DNA from 3 places in the Fictibacillus sp. WQ 8-8 genome. Region 1 is predicted to be linked to each of the others. Evidence: riboswitches for the same ligand, from Rfam matches in the RefSeq annotation. Region 1 holds a riboswitch; each other region holds the start of a gene.
What was found. A riboswitch is a leader RNA that binds a small molecule or an ion and turns the genes downstream of it on or off. The one in region 1 is predicted to bind lysine.

Region 1 (4,494 bases):
CCAGATTCAGCATAACCTGAATAGTGTTCATTATACTTGAAATGATGGACAATCGGGTTTAATTTTAAACGATTGTTTAAAGGAACCCTTCCGTATGATCGTAGGTGATAGGTAAACAATGATATAATGAGGGTAAGGTCAATCTGTTTTGAGGTGATGTAGTGGAAATGAACAGTAAGAAAACCATCCCCGTTTTTTATTCATTGAGGTCTCTTTCCTCAAAATTGTTTGCATTAATTAGTGACCAGCTAAATGTGAACACAGCGTATGTTACCAGAAGAGGGGAAACAGCGATGCATGTTCTCAGTTCTTTTAACAAAGAAGAAGAGATTATACCAGAAGGATACAGTGTGGAATATGGAGGCACATACTGCCGTTTAATCATCATGAACGAAGGCGATGTGATGCATACTTCCAACTTGATGACTCAAGCCGTAACAAAAGAGTTAGAAGTAACCGGCCAATTAAATGTTAAAGGATTTCTTGGGGTAACATTAAAAGATTTGAAAGGGAATGTCTTTGGAACGTTATGTGTGATGGATAGAGAGGAAAGGAAGTTTTCAGAAGCGGATGTTGCCTATTTAAGGTCCATGGCCGACATTTTGTCTTATGTGATCGAGCTCGATGAGACAAAGTATAATATGAGCTTTTTGAGCGTACCGATTATTCCCATCAAGAACGGTATATCGATCCTTTCTTTACAAGGGATTGTAGATGATGACCGGTCCCATCAAATTCTAAGCGATGTGCTCCATGATGCAGCGGACAATGACATCGATTACTTTATTATTGATCTATCTAAGCTTCTCGTTCATGATGATACTTTTTCAGATTTCTTCTATCAAATGATCAATGCTCTTAACCTGATGGGGGTTGAAACCATTATTACAGGTGTGACGCCTGTGTTTGCCAGAGAGCAAGTAGACAAGATGGATTTACAAGTCTTGAATACCAGGATCGTAAAAGACATTCAGTCTGCGCTGGATTATATCGGTTATACATTAATTCAAAAGAGGTAATTTTGCGTAAAATGCTGGAAAGAAAAAACAGTTGAAGGAACGACAGCGCTGTTTTATAATAACTTTTAGCGTTAACTAACTTGATATTAAAATCCTCATCAATCCGATGAGGTAGAGGTCGCGGCTTTTATAAGTAGGACGTACGAGATGCAGAGGACATCATAGACTCCGTGTGAAAGGAAAAGCTGCCGAAATTTGTGCTTAACTCTGGAAGTATGAATTGGGGCTGTATTCGAACAGGAACAGCACTGTCACACCCACGAATAACCGGTGGGTGGGATGCGCTATCTTACGGAAGGCATGATGCGGATTAATAATAATCGTCGCCCAATGCTTGGCGGCTTTTTTTATTTCCCACTCCTTCCTAAAACGAAAAGGAGTTTTTTTTATGCGAAACACAGCACAGAATCCATCACAACCGCAGTCGCCAAACGCGGACAATGAATTAAAGCGGGGACTGAAATCCCGCCATTTAACGATGATCTCTCTTGGGGGAACGATCGGAACAGGATTATTTTTAGCAAGCGGAGGATCCATTCATACTGCAGGGCCAGGCGGCGTTCTGTTTTCATATGTAGCGATTGGAATCATGGTGTTCTTCTTAATGACAAGCCTCGCAGAAATGGCGTCTTACATGCCGGTTGCGGGTTCATTCAGCACGTATGCTTCAAAATTTGTGGATCCATCACTAGGATTCGCGCTCGGCTGGAACTATTGGTACAACTGGGCAATCACCATTGCAGCTGAACTTGCTGCCGTAACATTAATCATGAAATTTTGGTTTCCAGATACCCCTTCATTTATCTGGAGTGCACTGTTCCTAGGCATTATGTTCTTATTAAATTATTTATCGGTAAAAGGGTTTGGTGAAGCAGAATATTGGTTCTCGCTGATCAAAGTCATTACGGTCATCATCTTCTTGATCTTAGGAACACTTATGATCTTCGGCATTTTAGGCGGAGATCCGATCGGATTTAAGAACTTTACGATCGCTGACGCACCGTTCCACGGCGGATTCTTTACGACGCTTGGCGTATTTATGGCTGCAGGTTTCTCCTTCCAGGGAACAGAACTGTTAGGGGTTGCGGCTGGAGAAACAGAAGATCCGAAAAAGAACATCCCGAAAGCGATCAAAAGTGTGTTCTGGCGTATCCTTTTGTTCTATGTTCTGGCAATCTTGGTCATTTCTTTAATCATTCCTTACACAGACAGCCGATTGGCAAGCAGCGATATTACTGTAAGTCCATTCACACTTGTCTTTGATAAAGCAGGAATTGCGTTTGCGGCTTCCGTTATGAACGCGATCATCTTAACAGCAGTATTATCTGCCGGTAACTCCGGTATGTATGCATCGACCCGTATGCTTTGGGATATGGCACGAGACGGAAAGGCACCTAAGTTTCTGGCGAAGCTGGATTCCCGCGGTGTACCGGTTCCAGCCCTAATTGTAACAGCCGCTGTAGGAGCTGTAGCTTTCTTTGCTTCACTGTTCGGTGACGGCGTCATCTACACATGGTTGCTGAATGCCTCCGGGATGTCCGGTTTTATCGCCTGGCTCGGAATTGCGATCAGCCATTACCGATTCAGAAGAGCGTATGTGGCACAGGGGCGGAATTTAAAAGAACTGCCTTACTTGGCAAAATGGTTCCCAATCGGTCCGATCTTTGCTTTCGCTCTCTGTTTTGTCGTTATCCTCGGTCAAAACTATTCTGCCTTTACAGGCGGAAGCATCGATTGGAAAGGAGCCCTTGTTTCTTACATTGGGATTCCGATCTTCCTGGCTGTTTGGTTAGGCTATAAATTCAAACACAAAACAAAAGTCGTACCGCTTAAAGAGTGTGATTTTGAATAAGAAATAAGAGAAGCAGGAGCCTTTCGGGGTTCCTGCTTTTTTAGTGAAAAAGGTATCGTCTTCTAAACGCAGAACATATAAATTAACACTTACGTCAAGTGAAGGGGAATGGCAGCGAAAATAGAGAACGCAGGAGCATATAGGGGTTCCGAGAGTAACCTGTAGCGAATCAAAGAGGCCAGGCTCAATATTGAGCAGGGTCTCATTAGAAGTTGTTACCAAATGGAAGTTGTTTTACTAATTAGTAAAACAACTCTCTAAGCACATTCGGAAAATGGTAAACAGGGTTATGCATGTACCCACGTGTTTTTACATTTCTTTTGCGCTCTGATTTGAAAAGATTTTTGTTCCCGTGGTAAAGAGAGATATACCATATTTTCACCATCTGGTAGAACTCGCGATATTCACGGTTGGACAGTGAAAGATCTTGCGGAAATCCGATGTCATAAAGCCGTTCCATAAAGAAGTTTTCGGCAATCTTATCGGTTTCCTCGGAGATCTTCCCGCGCTTCACATCAAAACCTTTATGCTGCAACTGACGCTCGAATCCATTCAGTGTATTTCCTCTGCAGAGCAGCACGGCTTCATCTTTTGGAACATTTAACTGGGTGAGAAGAGACATAATGTACTCTTCTTTAGAGGTTTTTAATGATGTTTCAGAGGGGAGCGGGACATAGACAGCCGCTTGTTCTCCGGTTTCTATTCTTCTGGCTGCGAACACTTCTCCTAATATGGGGCATCCATTTCCTGCATCATCTACTTCAATCATTTAAAAGATTCTCCTATTGTATATTCTTATAGAACATTAACTCTCAGCTTCATTTTCATCAGCAAAGGCATTCATCTTGCTTTGAATGTGGTCGGCTAGGTCTGCATTGGTGTAGATATCTATTCCAGGCTCACCAGGACTGTCGATGAAAGCAACAATGATGAAAGCCGTCTTTTTGTTTGGCTGTTTTCGTAACCTTTGTTGCTCTTAGGGGTGGTTGATTTCCGTTTCAGGATGCTCGCTTTCCGCGGGGCGTGCGGTGAGCCTTACCGGCGCCAGCGCCTACTTTCTCGGCGCATGGCGCCTGTGGGTCTCACCTGTCCCGCTGCTCCCGCAGGACAAGGAAGGCTTCGGCAGCGTTATATATCGCACGAAGAAAATGTGAAATTCATTTTCGAGGAGTCTCGCACCTTGCACTCCAATCAACTTGTCAATGAAGGCTCTTTACAAAAATGTTCCCTAAGCAACAATCTTTTAGAAAAGAGTTTTTTGTTTTTATAGTCAACTATGAAGCGGCCCACTTCTTTTTCATCGTTGGACTTCATTTTTTTAATTCGGCTTTGTACCTGGTTAATCTCGGTATCGGAGAATCCCCCGCTCATCAACGGTTTAATACGCTGTAAAAAGGGTTTAACGTCTTTCAGTTCAAAATCCAATGAAGCATCCTGAAGGTTATCTTTCTGAATCGCGTCATGAGAAGGTGTTAGAGCACACCCGCTTGTACTAAAGAGAAGTAGTAAAGCCAGGGGTAAAAACTTCACTTTCATTCTTAAAATTTCCCTTCGCATTGAAAATGTTACATCTTCCATTATACAGCAACCACTTAAATGAACAAAAAAGCAGAAGTCTTTTTT
Region 2 (4,494 bases), on a different contig from region 1:
TCAAACGTTCAGTCAAGAAACTAGTGAAGGTCTAGTACTTGCTGATTTTTGGGCACCTTGGTGCGGACCTTGTAAAATGATCGCGCCGGTTCTAGAAGAACTAGCAAGCGAAAATGAAGACTTAAAAGTAGTTAAACTTGACGTAGATGAAAACCAAGAAGTAGCCGGAAAATACGGAGTAATGAGCATCCCTACATTGATCGTTTTCAAAGACGGCGAAGTTGTTGACCAAGTCGTAGGTTTTCAGCCGAAAGAAGCGCTTGGCGAGCTTTTAAACAAACACAAATAATAACGAACATAATTAAGGCTGGCCTCTAATGGCTGGCCTTTTTTTGTATTAAAGTTTGGTACTGGATTTTCGTATACAAGGTTCCGCCACACAGCGTGTTGCTTGGTAAGGGTTTCTGCGCTTGCCGGGAATAAAACTACCGTTTCAGATTTTGTATTTTAACTGCCAAAAATAAGGATATCATGCTATGATGTTACATAGAAAAAGGAGGGGAGAGACAACGTGGACACCATTAGAGAGAAGCTGGCTGTACTTCCGGATCAGCCCGGATGTTACTTAATGAAAGACCAATTCGGAAAAGTCATCTATGTGGGGAAAGCAAAAGTATTAAAAAACCGTGTAAGATCTTATTTTACCGGTTCACACGACGGGAAAACACAGCGTTTAGTCGCAAATATTTCCGATTTTGAATACATCATCACCTCCTCAGAGCTAGAAGCTCTCCTTCTTGAAATGAATCTGATCAAAAAACATGACCCTAAATTTAATGTCATGCTGAAAGATGATAAAACGTATCCGTATTTAAAGATTACTGCTGAACAGCAGCCCCGGCTCTTGTACACCAGAAAGATTAGAAAAGACAAGGGCAAATACTTTGGTCCGTTCGTTAATGCCTTTGCCGCACAAGAAACGAAAAAACTGCTGGACCGGCTGTATCCGTTGCGCAAATGTGATCATATGCCTAACAAAGTTTGCCTATATTACCATATCGGCCAATGCCTCGGCCCATGTGTTTATGATATTACCGAAGAACAGAACAAGAAGATGGTCGATGAAATCGTTAAGTTTCTGAACGGAGGCTTTCCTGAAGTGAAGGAGGAATTGACCGAGAAAATGCTGGCCGCTTCGGAAGACCTTAATTTTGAACGGGCGAAAGAACTGAGGGATCAGATCCAGCATATTGATGCGGTCATGCAGAAACAGAAAATGATGACCGCTGACATGGTGGATAAGGACGTTTTTGGTTTTCATTACGATAAAGGCTGGATGTGCGTCCAAGTCTTCTTTATCCGCCAAGGAAAGCTTATTGAACGTGATGTTTCCCTCTTTCCTTTCTATGGAGATGCCATCGAAGACTTTTTATCGTTTATTGGACAATTTTATCTTCAAAAAAATCATATTCTCCCGCGGGAACTTTTGCTGCCTCCTGAGGCGGACGGCGAATTGGTCAAGGATCTTCTCGGCGTGAAAGTGATACAGCCGAAACGCGGGCAAAAGAAAGAGTTTGTTGAACTTGCAACGAAGAATGCACAGCTCGCTCTGCACGAAAAATTTGCACTGATCGAGCGTGATGAGGAACGCACGGTAAAAGCGGTTGAAAATCTGGGGCTGCAATTAAACATTCCAGCTCCATACCGGATTGAAGCATTTGATAATTCCAACATTCATGGGACAAATCCAGTATCTGCGATGATTGTATTTGAAGACGGTAAACCGAACAAAAAAGAATACCGGAAATATAAAATTAAAACGGTGACAGGCCCTGATGACTACGCCTCCATGAAAGAAGTAGTCCGCAGGCGTTACTCCCGCATCTTAAAAGAGAATGGGCAGCTGCCGGATTTGATTATTATTGATGGAGGGAAAGGACAGATCGCTGCTGCGCAGGATGTTCTTGAAAACGAGCTGAACCTTGATATCCCGGTCGGAGGACTTGCTAAGGATGATAAGCACCGTACATCCCAGCTCTTGATGGGAAATCCACCTGAAATTATACCGCTGCTCAGAAACAGCCAGGAATTTTATCTGCTGCAGCGTATACAGGATGAAGTCCACAGGTTTGCTATCTCATTTCATCGTCAAGTGCGTGCGAAAGGCATGTTTCAATCAAGTCTCGATAACATTCCTGGAGTCGGTGAAAAAAGGAAAAAACTTTTGCTGAAAAAATTCGGTTCCATCAAGAAAATGAGAGAAGCCACTCTTGAGGATTTTCATGCGGCAGGCATTCCATTAAGTGTTGCAGAAGAAATTATTCAGGCTCTTCAAAATGAACCTTTATAAAGGTATTGATTTTTCAGAAGTCCTTTGCTAAACTTAAAACAAATTTTAATAGAGCGCCATACTTCAGTTTTGAAGTGATGGTAGAGGAGCAAAAACCAATAGTAAGCTATCTGAAGAGAAGGAGCTCTTATGATGGTAGCTGAAAGGGGATTTTTGCCGAAGCTTTAAGAAACTCCTGTTTCTTACGGCTGGACCTGCATTGAATAAATGCAGAGCTGTCACACATTCTTGCCCGGAGGGTGTGTGGAGGACTATCTCACAAGAGGGGAAAACAAGCTGGCTTACTGTTGCATATACCAAGCAGCAATAAGGTCTTTTCCTTATTGCTGCTTTTTTGTATTTATTTTTGCATTTCAGTTTGTTGCGTAGTGGAAGCCGAGACAGGCTGGCCATATCTGGGTGCCTTTTGCAGGAAGGCAATAAATTCGATTTCATTGATGAGAAAGGATGGACATTGTGGCTTTAATCATTCAAAAATTCGGAGGTACAAGTGTCGGCACACCGGATAAAATCAGAAACGCGGCAAGTCGGATCATTCAAGCGGCAAACGAGGGGAATCAAGTAGTAGCGGTTGTCTCAGCAATGGGAAAAACAACGGATGATCTTGTGAGGCTGGCAGGTGAAATAACAGCAAGGCCTTCCAAACGTGAAATGGATATGCTTTTGACGACAGGAGAACAGATCACGATTTCACTGCTTGCGATGGCCCTTCAGGATGCCGGGTACGAAGCCGAGTCTCTGACTGGCTGGCAGGCTGGAGTTGAAACAGAAGATGTTCACGGCAACGCGCGCATCTTAAATATCGATACAAAAAGAATCCAGCAAATGCTTGCAGACGGGAAGATTGCAGTAGTTGCCGGTTTTCAAGGATTAACCTCTTCGGATAATATTGCAACACTGGGACGGGGAGGATCAGATACGACGGCCGTTGCTCTGGCAGCTGCTCTTCGTGCCGATAAATGCGAAATCTACACAGACGTTACTGGTGTATTTACAACAGACCCGCGGGTGGTGAAACATGCCAGAAAGCTGCCTTCCATCTCCTATGATGAAATGCTTGAAATGGCGAATCTCGGAGCGGGTGTGCTGCATCCGAGAGCTGTAGAATTCGCAAAGAATTTCGGAGTAAGACTTGAAGTTCGTTCGAGCACAGAGAAAGAAAACGGAACACTAGTGGAGGAGGAAGCAACAATGGAGAATAATTTAGTAGTGAGAGGATTGGCTTTTGAAGGAAACGTAACAAAAATTACGATTGAAGACCTGCCGAATGGCTTAAACACACTGTCTTCTGTTTTTTCCTTGTTGGCAGAGAATGGTGTTAATGTAGATATTATTATTCAGAGTGTAAACAAGCAGGAAAGAACAAACATATCGTTCTCCATTGAAACAGCGATCTTAGATGAAACAATTGAGCTTCTAGAAAGATATAAGAGTTTGCTTCAGTTTGGTTCCATCCAGCATGAAGATGGATTGGCTAAAGTATCTATTGTTGGTTCAGGAATGATTTCTAATCCAGGAGTAGCTGCACAGATGTTTAAGGCTCTTTCTGAGCAGGATATTATGATTAAAATGGTCAGCACATCAGAGATTAAAGTTTCTACGGTCGTTGATCAGCAGGATATGATCAAAGCGATTGAAACGCTGCACGACGTCTTTGAACTGGACGCAAGGCAGCCGGTTCAGCAGTTATAATAAGAAAAATCCGGGCGAAGCTGCCCGGATTTTTTTGTAAATGGAAAAAATTCGCTGCAGGATTAAACCTGTACAGGTTCGTTTAAGAAGTCAATCTCAAATCCGAGGTCCTCAAGGATTTGGTGGTCAGCATTTGTTTCCTGTCCGTCGGTGGTCAGATAGTCGCCCACGAAAATAGAATTTGCAGCATAAAGGCCCAGCGGCTGAAGGCTGCGGAGATTTACCTCTCTGCCGCCTGAGATCCGAATCTCTTTCGTTGGATTAATATAACGGAACAAGGCGAGCACTTTTAAACAATAACGGGGGTTCAGCTCGTCAAGATGCTCGAGAGGAGTACCTGGTATAGCATGCAAAAAATTAACAGGGATAGAATCTGCATTGATCTCTCTTAGCGCTTCTGCCATCTTAATGATGTCGTGCCGGCTTTCGCCCATTCCTACGATAACGCCTGAACATGGGGAGATTCCTGCTGTTTTTACTTTTTCCAGAGTAGCCACTCTGTCTTCGTATGT
Region 3 (4,494 bases), on a different contig from region 1:
TTCAGCAAAAACGACCGCCGGCCGGGGTATGCGGTTATAGTTGTTGGACATGGAATAGCCATAAGCACCCGTGCAGAAGACAGCGAGCAAGTCTCCGCTCTTCGTCTCCGGGAGCATGATGTCCCAGATCAGCATATCCCCTGATTCACAGCATTTCCCGGCGATTGAAACTTTTTTCGTTCCTTTTTCACCAGCACGGTTTGCAAGCGCGGCCTCATACTGGGCTTGATATAGAGCAGGACGAATGTTATCGCTCATGCCCCCGTCGACAGCCACATAGTGACGGACAGAAGGTATATCTTTTTGAGAGCCGATCGAGTAGATGGTCGTTCCTGCATCTCCTACCAGTGAACGCCCGGGTTCAATCCAAATTTCCGGAACAGCAACAGAGGCGCTAGTAGATAACCTGGTGATCTCCTGAATCATCGCGTCAATGTATTCTTTCGGTTCGAGCGGTTCATCTTCTTCTGTATAGCGGATGCCGAATCCGCCTCCGAGGTTCAGGACTTCAGGAAAGAAAGAAAATTCTTTGTCCCATCTACCGAGATATTCGTAAAGCTTTTGAATCGCCAGAACAAATCCCGTGGTCTCAAAGATTTGTGAACCGATATGGAAATGAACGCCCAAGAGGTTCAGACGGTGTGATTCAAGCGACTCTAGAACCGCCTGTTCTGCCTGGCCGTTCTGAAGGTCAAAACCGAACTTGGAATCCTCCTGCCCAGTCAGGATGTACTCGTGTGTATGAGCTTCAATACCCGGAGTAACCCTCAGCAAGATGGATGTGTTCTTGTTCAGCTGATTGCAAAGGCTTTCGAGCATGCGGAGTTCATGAAAGTTATCGACAACAAAACATCCGATCTCCGATTGAAGAGCATATTGAAGTTCCTCGTAACTTTTGTTGTTTCCATGAAAATGAATACGATCCGCCGGAAAACCAGCTGAAAGAGCGGTATACAGCTCCCCGCCAGATACGACATCCAGGCTCATTCCCTCCTCGTCCATCAGCTGCACTTGCGCCAAACATGAAAACGCTTTGCTTGCATAAGCCACTTGTGCTTTGATCCCTTGTTCCTCAAACGCTTTCTTGAACGACCTCGCACGCTTGCGGATCAGCTCTACATCATAAATATAAAGCGGTGTACCATATTCACTCGCCAGCTGAACGGTGTCAACCCCGCCGATTGTTAAGTGATTGTCATCATTGATTGAACTAGTACCATGTAAATACATGAAAAAATCTCCCCTCTGCTTTTCCATTAGAGATTCTGTTCCGACGAAAAACAAAGACAGCTAATGTATTAAGGTACATTAGCTGTCTTACACCGTACCCCCATTTGCCGGAATAGTTCTCCACTGCATGATGCAGTGACAGTCCGCTGTCTGTTCGGCAGCGACCCAGCATGAGGATGTATGGACCATCTTCACACTTCGGCAAATTGGCCTTTAAAATGATTTCTTCATGTCCATTCACTCCATCATCCTACTGATCCGCTTTGCGCCTCTACCCCATTATCAATAAATGAGGCATATCCAATTGTTATGAACAAATTTATCACAAATTTATTCTTTCGGCAATACTTCTTAGGAAGTCGGCTGTTTTTTTCTGTTCTGCGGATGGACGATGCTTGGCCTGATCTTTGAGAGCGGCACAGCGAGCCGGATGACAATCTGCAGGAAGGCTTTTGCGTTAAACGGTATGAATGGCCATAAGTAAGGGGTATTCAAGTTCTTCATCGAGCACAGATAAAGTATTATTAAGGTGGCCCCACCTACAAATCCCGGCACATGGAAAATGGCAGTTAAGAATAGCAGCAGGAGCCGGAGCATCTTATTGGCTACACTCAGCTCATAGCTTGGGGTCGAGAAACCGCCGATCGCCGCTATAGAAACATAGAGAATAACTTCAGGAACAAACAGTCCGACATCGATCGCGATCTGTCCGATCAATACGGCAGCGATCAAACCCATCGCCGTCGACAGCGGACTGGGGGTATGGATGGCCGCTACCCTCAATATTTCTATCCCGATCTCAGCAAAGAGGATCTGCAGAAATAAAGGAATATGCGTCGTCTTGTTCGGACCGATAAAATCAATATTAGGAGGAAGCAGGTTTTCCTGAGTGGCATAGAGGTACCAGAGAGGCACAAGTAAAAGTGAAGCGATAATCCCTGCGAAACGGACCCATCTGATAAAAGCTCCTACCATCGGGGTCTGCCTGAACTCTTCAGCATGCTGAATATGGTGGAAATAAGTAGTCGGGGTAATGATGACCGATGGGCTTGTATCCGTAATAATCAGAACATGCCCCTCCATGAGATGCTGTGCGGCGACATCCGGCCGCTCGGTATAACGGACGAGCGGAAAAGGATCCCAGCCTTGCTTTACGAGAAATTCTTCGATAGTTTTATCCGCCATTGGAATACCGTCGATGTCAATGCTCTGCAATTCTTGTTTGACAAGCTTGACGAGCCCGGGATCGGCAATGTCATCGATATAGCAGATACAGATGTCTGTTTTGGATCGTTTACCGACCTGCATTATTTCGTGGCGGAGCCGTTCATCCCTGATCCGCCTGCGGGTAAGAGCAGTATTGACAATTATATTTTCCGTATATCCATCACGGGAGCCGCGGACTACCTTTTCAGTGTCCGGTTCTTCCGGCTGCCTGCCCGGATAGCTACGGACATCCACGATGAAAGCTTGGTCTTCCCCTTCAAGAAAGACGGCAATCAATCCAGAGAGCATGCGGTCAATAGCAATCTCCAAATTGTCGGTCAGTTCCACCTGCTGGTGAGACAGATGTTCATGAAGAATTTCTTTTACATTGGAGGGAGCCCGATGCCCATGGTCCATGTCCATGAGCTCTCTCATGATCTCAATGATAAAAAGGCTGTCACATAGTCCAGTGCAATAATAGATCTGGACTTCTTTTTTTAATAGATGCAGTTTCCTGACACCCACATCAAAGCTGATTCCGATGCCCAGCCGTGATTTCAGCTGCTGTTCGTTCTCTTGGATTTTTTTACTGATTAGTGTCTTTTTCCTTTCTTTCGATCCCTGCATTATAACCGCTCCTTTCTAAAATGGTTTCAACCGCCATACTTGTAATCGGGGCTCCTTTTTCCACTGCGTCATGGCCGGCCATCTTTCCGATATCACCGATACCGATGACGATCGGGAGGTTCAATTCATCAAGTATATAGACGGTATCTCCGTTGATCCTGCCTGTCTCAAAATCGGGAACACCGCTCTTGTCAATCCCGTATTCTGTAAAGCTCCCATACCGGTCGATGGAAAAATGAACTTTAGTCCATTCCGAATGATGGGTTTTGGATGCGACGGCTATTGCGCCGAGCACCTCGATGTCCGGTTGGCTGCACACAATTCTCATTGCGAGTTCTCCCGGGCCTTCGCCGCGGAATCCGCAATCATCGAACATGACGAGGACGGGATCGTGGGGCGTCTGCATGATCATTCTTACAAGCTGGTGCCCGCTTATTTTCGAAGGGTTCCCCCAGGACTGGGAAATACAGCGTCCACCTATTTTTCTGGCTACATGCTCTACTGCTCGCAAAGCATATAAATCTCCGTCTGTAATGAGGATGACACGCTTCTTTCCCAATGTTTTCACCCCTTAGGCTTAAATATTAATGCGACCAGAAAACCGAATAGAATGGCAGATGAGATACCGGCTGAAGTCAGTTCAAAGATTCCCATGGCTATTCCAATAAACCCATGATCGTCTGCTGATGCCATCGCACCATGCAGCAGGTTATGCCCAAAGCTCGTGATCGGAACAGTAGCTCCTGCACCTGCAAATTTAATAAGATTATCATAAATTCCAAATGCATCCAGCGCTGCTCCAACGACAACAAAGGAGGTGGTGACGTGTGCAGGAGTTAATTTAAACACATCCATCATGAGCTGGCCGACTACACATATGGCGCCTCCGACTAAAAATGCCCATAAATACTCCATTACTTAAGCACCTCCTTTGTACTTTCAAGAACTACTCCGTGAGCAATCGTTGGAATGGATTCTTTCTGCTGCATCATCGTCGGATTCAGGAGTGCCCCAGTGGCTACGACTAAAATCCGGTTCAAATTACCTGATTGGAGTTCTTTTACAAGGTGGCCGTATGTTACGACTGCAGAGCAGGCACAGCCGCTTCCGCCGGCAAACACTTCCTGATCAGGACGGTACATCATCAGACCGCAATCTCTGTGATTTTTTGAGATATCTACACCTTGCTCACTTAAGAGCATCTTAACGATCGGTGAACCGACTGCTGAAAGGTCCCCTGTTACGATCAGATCATAATAATCAGGATCGTTTCCGGTCTCTTTTAAGTGAGCTGCGATCGTGTCTGCCGCTGCAGGAGCCATGGCTGAACCCATGTCAAAAGGATCCTTGATCCCAAAGTCTTTTACTTTTCCAATCGTGGCTGCGGTTATTTTTATGGATGATGGTTCTCTGCTGACGAGAGCAGCCCCC

Region 2: it holds a riboswitch for lysine, as region 1 does, so the genes downstream of both, M1K46_RS12680 (aspartate kinase) here and M1K46_RS24055 (amino acid permease) in region 1, are expected to answer to the same signal.
Region 3: it holds a riboswitch for lysine, as region 1 does, so the genes downstream of both, lysA (diaminopimelate decarboxylase) here and M1K46_RS24055 (amino acid permease) in region 1, are expected to answer to the same signal.

The regions. Positions count from the first base shown of each region.
Region 1 covers NZ_JAMXKG010000023.1:7,300-11,793, reverse strand. Annotated here, with positions in the region: gene M1K46_RS24060 (STAS domain-containing protein) at 168-1,019, shown strand; lysine riboswitch at 1,124-1,314, shown strand; gene M1K46_RS24055 (amino acid permease) at 1,408-2,871, shown strand; gene M1K46_RS24050 (hypothetical protein) at 3,113-3,640, opposite strand; gene M1K46_RS24045 (hypothetical protein) at 4,063-4,449, opposite strand.
Region 2 covers NZ_JAMXKG010000005.1:148,550-153,043, reverse strand. Annotated here, with positions in the region: gene trxA (thioredoxin) at 1-289, shown strand, start outside; gene uvrC (excinuclease ABC subunit UvrC) at 512-2,290, shown strand; lysine riboswitch at 2,364-2,552, shown strand; gene M1K46_RS12680 (aspartate kinase) at 2,747-3,982, shown strand; gene bioB (biotin synthase BioB) at 4,045-4,494, opposite strand, start outside.
Region 3 covers NZ_JAMXKG010000004.1:200,936-205,429, forward strand. Annotated here, with positions in the region: gene lysA (diaminopimelate decarboxylase) at 1-1,230, opposite strand, end outside; lysine riboswitch at 1,336-1,512, opposite strand; gene M1K46_RS10520 (spore germination protein) at 1,582-3,063, opposite strand; gene M1K46_RS10525 (stage V sporulation protein AE) at 3,023-3,622, opposite strand; gene spoVAE (stage V sporulation protein AE) at 3,628-3,978, opposite strand; gene spoVAD (stage V sporulation protein AD) at 3,978-4,494, opposite strand, start outside.